2 regions of the Sphingopyxis sp. GW821-FHT02C12 genome follow, and region 1 is predicted to be linked to the other one. Evidence: predicted binding sites of a transcription regulator. Region 1 holds the regulator's gene; the other holds the start of a gene.
The links. The regulator LexA, encoded in region 1, represses DNA repair genes until DNA is damaged. The targets are predictions, from matches to a motif close to GTTCCNCNCTTGTTCT.
Positions count from the first base shown of each region.

Region 2: a site for LexA is predicted at 1,141-1,156, ahead of radA (DNA repair protein RadA). Genes of this name have one in related genera too.

Region 1 is NZ_JBWKVQ010000001.1:2,906,632-2,908,831, reverse strand. Features, by position in the region: gene AC07U1_RS13845 (molybdopterin molybdotransferase MoeA) at 1-914, shown strand, start outside; gene lexA (transcriptional repressor LexA) at 980-1,663, shown strand; gene AC07U1_RS13835 (ComEC/Rec2 family competence protein) at 1,617-2,200, opposite strand, start outside.
Region 2 is NZ_JBWKVQ010000001.1:184,686-186,885, forward strand. Features, by position in the region: gene radA (DNA repair protein RadA) at 1-1,125, opposite strand, end outside; gene fsa (fructose-6-phosphate aldolase) at 1,346-1,996, shown strand; gene AC07U1_RS00840 (enoyl-CoA hydratase-related protein) at 2,147-2,200, shown strand, end outside.

The DNA.
Region 1 (2,200 bases):
TCACCGGCGCGATGGTCCCCGACGGCGCCGACACGGTCATCCTGCAGGAAGATGTCGCCGCCGACGGCACGGTCCTGACGCTGACCGGCGATGGCCCGGAGGCCCAGGGCGCCCATATTCGCGACCGCGCCAGCGACTTCGCGACCGGCGCCATGCTCGTCGCCGCCGGAACCCGGCTCAACGCCGGTGCGATCGCCGCGGCGATCATGGGTGGCGACGCGCAGCTTGTGGTCGGCGCCCGCCCGCGTGTCGCGATCCTCACCACCGGCGACGAACTCGTCCAGCCGGGCCGTGCGCTCGCGCCCGGCCAGATCCCCGACAGCAACGGCACGATGCTCGCCGCGATGCTCGCCGCCGAGCCCGCCGTCGTCAGCATCCCGCTCCACATCCGCGACGATCGCGAAATTTTATCCAAGGTTCTGAAAGACCTGGCGCGACGTCACGACGTCATCGTCACCGTCGGCGGCGCCTCGGTCGGCGATCACGACCATGTCCGCGGCGCGCTCGACGATGCCGGCGGGCGGCTGGATTTCTGGAAGATCGCGATGCGCCCCGGCAAGCCGCTGATCGCGGGCACGCTCGGCGACGCGCTGCTGCTTGGCCTGCCCGGCAACCCCTCGTCGGCCTTCGTCACCGCGACCCTGTTCCTGCTCCCCCTCGTCCGCCATCTCGCCGGCGCGCGCGATCCGCTCCCGCCACTGCGCACGGCCCCGCTCGCGGCCCCCCTCGGCCCCGGCGGCGCGCGACGCGACTATTTGCGCGGACGGATCGACGACGGCCTTCTCTCGCCCTTCGACGGACAGGACAGCGGCCGCACCTTTCCGCTCGCCGCAGCGAACGCCCTCGTCATCCGCGAGATCGGTGCGCCGTCCCGCGCGGCAGGCGAAGCGGCGGATTATATCGACATCGCTTGACAAGTTCGCTTCTGTTCCATTATCGTTCTCCTTATGTCCGAAACCGGCATCATGGAGAACGCCCGATGTTGACCGCCAAGCAGCATGAACTGCTCCACTTCATCCAGCAAAAGCTCGACGCGAGCGGCATCTCGCCGTCGTTCGAGGAGATGAAGGAGGCGCTCGGGCTCAAGTCCAAATCGGGAATCCACCGCCTGATCAGCGCGCTCGAGGAGCGCGGCTTCCTCCGCCGCCTCCCCAACCGCGCCCGCGCGCTCGAGGTCGTCAAGCTTCCCGAGGGCGGCAAGGCGGCCGTCAGCACCGATCGCGACAATGTCGTGCCGCTGCGCAAGCCCGCCCCCGCGATGCGCCCGATCGCCGCGAACGACATCGTCGAGGTCCCGCTCCACGGCAAGATCGCCGCGGGTGTGCCGATCGAGGCGTTCGAAAATCATGACAATCTCGCGGTCCCCGCCGCGCTGCTCGGCTCAGGCGAACATTATGCGCTCGAAGTGTCGGGCGACTCGATGGTCGAGGCCGGCATCTTCGATGGCGATTATGCGCTGATCCAAAAGGTCAGCACCGCGCGCGAGGGCGACATCGTCGTCGCGCTCGTCGACGGGCAGGATGCGACGCTCAAATATTTCCGCCGCGAGGGCAAGATGATCCGCCTCGATCCCGCGAACAGTGCCTATGAGCCGCAGCGCTACGCCGCCGAGCGCGTCATCGTGCAAGGGAAGCTGTCGGGACTGCTTCGTCGTTACCACTGACCTGCGGCGGGCGGCGCCACATATGCTCGTCGCCCGCGCCTAGTGCCGTCACCGCGCGCGGTCGCTCACCGAGGTAAAGCGCCAGCCCGCCGGTCTGTGGCAACGTATCGCGATCGATCGTCAGCCAGCGGCCGGCGCATTCGCGCGGCAGCCAGCGCTCGCTGATCACCACATCGGCCGCGGCGCACGCCGCCGCCATGTCCGCCCCCTCGATCCGGTCGCGCCCGCGCGCCGCCAGGATGGCGCGGCCATCCTGCGTCCAGCGACAGAAATCACGATTGCAGTCGACATGATCGAGGTCGGTGAGCGCGGCGAGCGGCGCATCGATCCCCGCTGCCTCGGTCATGGCATCACGCACATAATCCCCCGCCCGCTCGCGCAGCAACGCATAGCTGCCGTCGGGCAGCGCCGCGGCGATATGCTTGCCGTCGCCGGTAATCAGCACATCGGGCCGCGGCTGGGCGAGCAGGACGGCCATGCCGAGGACCAGCGGCACCGCCCCCGCCCAGCGCCAGCGCGTCCGCCACAGCAGCAGCC
Region 2 (2,200 bases), 2.7 Mb from region 1:
CGCCGCCGCGACCGCGAGATCGGCGGCGGGATCGGTGAGCCGATAACCGCCCGCGATGTTCAGATAGACCTCCGCCCCGCCAAGCTGCAGCCCGCAGCGCGCCTCCAGCACCGCGAGCACCATCGCGAGCCGTCCGCTGTCCCAGCCGACCACCGCGCGGCGCGGCGTCGCGCCGCTCGCCAGCCGCACGGTCAGCGCCTGCACCTCGACCAGAACCGGCCTTGTGCCTTCGAGCGCGGGGAACACCACCGACCCCGGCACGTCGCGGCTGCGGTCGGTCAGGAACAGGCTCGACGGGTTGGCGACCTCGCCCAGCCCGCCCTCGCCCATCGCGAACACCCCGATCTCGTCCGTGCCGCCGAAACGGTTCTTGACCGCGCGCAGGATGCGATATTGGTGGCTGCGCTCGCCCTCGAACGCCAGCACCGTGTCGACCATATGTTCGAGCACGCGGGGCCCCGCGATCGTCCCGTCCTTGGTGACATGGCCGACGAGCACCAGCGCCGCGCCGCTGTCCTTGGCATAGCGGATCAGCTCCTGCGCCGAGGCGCGGACCTGGCTCACCGTGCCCGGCGCGCCTTCGATCAGGTCGCTGTGCATCGTCTGGATCGAATCGATGACGATGAAATCGGGATCGCTCCCGCCCAGCGTCGCGAGGATATCGCGCACCGAGGTCGCGCTCGCCAGCTGCACCGGCGCCTTGCCGAGCCCCAGCCGCTGCGCGCGCAGCCGCACCTGCGCCGCGGCTTCCTCGCCGCTGATATAGACGACCGTCTTGCCCGCCAGCGCCAGCCGCCCCGCCGCCTGTAACAACAGCGTCGACTTGCCGATCCCCGGATCGCCGCCGATCAGCGTGGCCGACCCCGCGACGAAGCCGCCGCCGAGCGCGCGGTCGAACTCGGCGATGCCGCACAGCATCCGCTCGGGCATGATGCTGTGCGCGTCGAGCGCTTCGAGCGCGATCGTCCGTCCGCCTTTGCTGAGGTCGTGCTTCGCCGAAAAGGCGGTTTCGCCAGCCTCCTCGACCAGCGTGTTCCACTCGCCGCAATCGGCGCACTGCCCCTGCCAGCGATAGGTGGCGGAGCCGCAATTCTGACAGACATATTGGCGTTTCGCTTTGGCCATGGGGCTCGCATAATCGGAACAAACGCGGAACGCTAGCCCTTTCCTCCCCCGTCATTGCGAGGAGCGAAGCGACGCGGCAATCCAGGGCTGTGCAAGGCCGCTCTGGATTGCTTCGCTTCGCTCGCAATGACGAACAGCGGGTGACGGTTCAGTTTTCTCGCGCACTGCTCTAGGGCGATAACCAACCACCGAATCGCCCCGCACAAGGATCCCCCGCACCATGAAATTCTTCGCCGACACCGCCGAAATCGCCGACATCCAGGAACTCGCCGCGACCGGCCTGCTCGACGGGGTCACCACCAACCCCTCGCTGATCGCCAAGTCGGGCCGCGACTTCAAGGAAGTGACGCGCGAGATTTGCGCCCTCACCACCGGCCCCGTGTCGGCCGAGGTCGTCGCGCTCGACCATGAAACGATGATGAAAGAGGCCGAAATCCTCCGCAAGATCGCCTCCAACGTCTGCATCAAGGTGCCGCTGACCATCGACGGCCTCAAGACGTGCAAGGCGCTGACCGGCGACGGCACGATGGTCAATGTCACCCTCTGCTTCTCGGCGGCACAGGCGCTGCTCGCGGCCAAGGCCGGCGCGACCTTCGTCTCGCCCTTCGTCGGCCGCCACGACGACAACGGCTTCGACGGCATGCAGCTGATTTCGGACATCCGGCTGATCTACGACAATTACGGCTATGAGACCGAAATCCTCGTCGCCAGCGTCCGCCACGGCATCCACGTCCTCGAAGCCGCCAAGATCGGCGCCGACGTGATGACCGCGCCGCCATCGGTCATCAAGGGACTGTTCAAGCATATCCTGACCGAAAAGGGCATCGAAGGCTTCCTCGCCGACTGGGCGAAGACCGGGCAGTCGATCTGAAACCGTCGCCCCCGCGAAGGCGGGGGCCGCTGGCCACCTTGCGCGACACCGATGGCGGCCCCCGCCTTCGCGGGGGCGACGATATGCCTTTCCAGTTGACGTAAACGTCAACTCACGCCGATACTCCCCTACGACAAAGGGAGAGATTCGATGACCGACACCGCCGCCCCCGCCGTTCTGACGCAGCGTCAGGGCCATATCCTG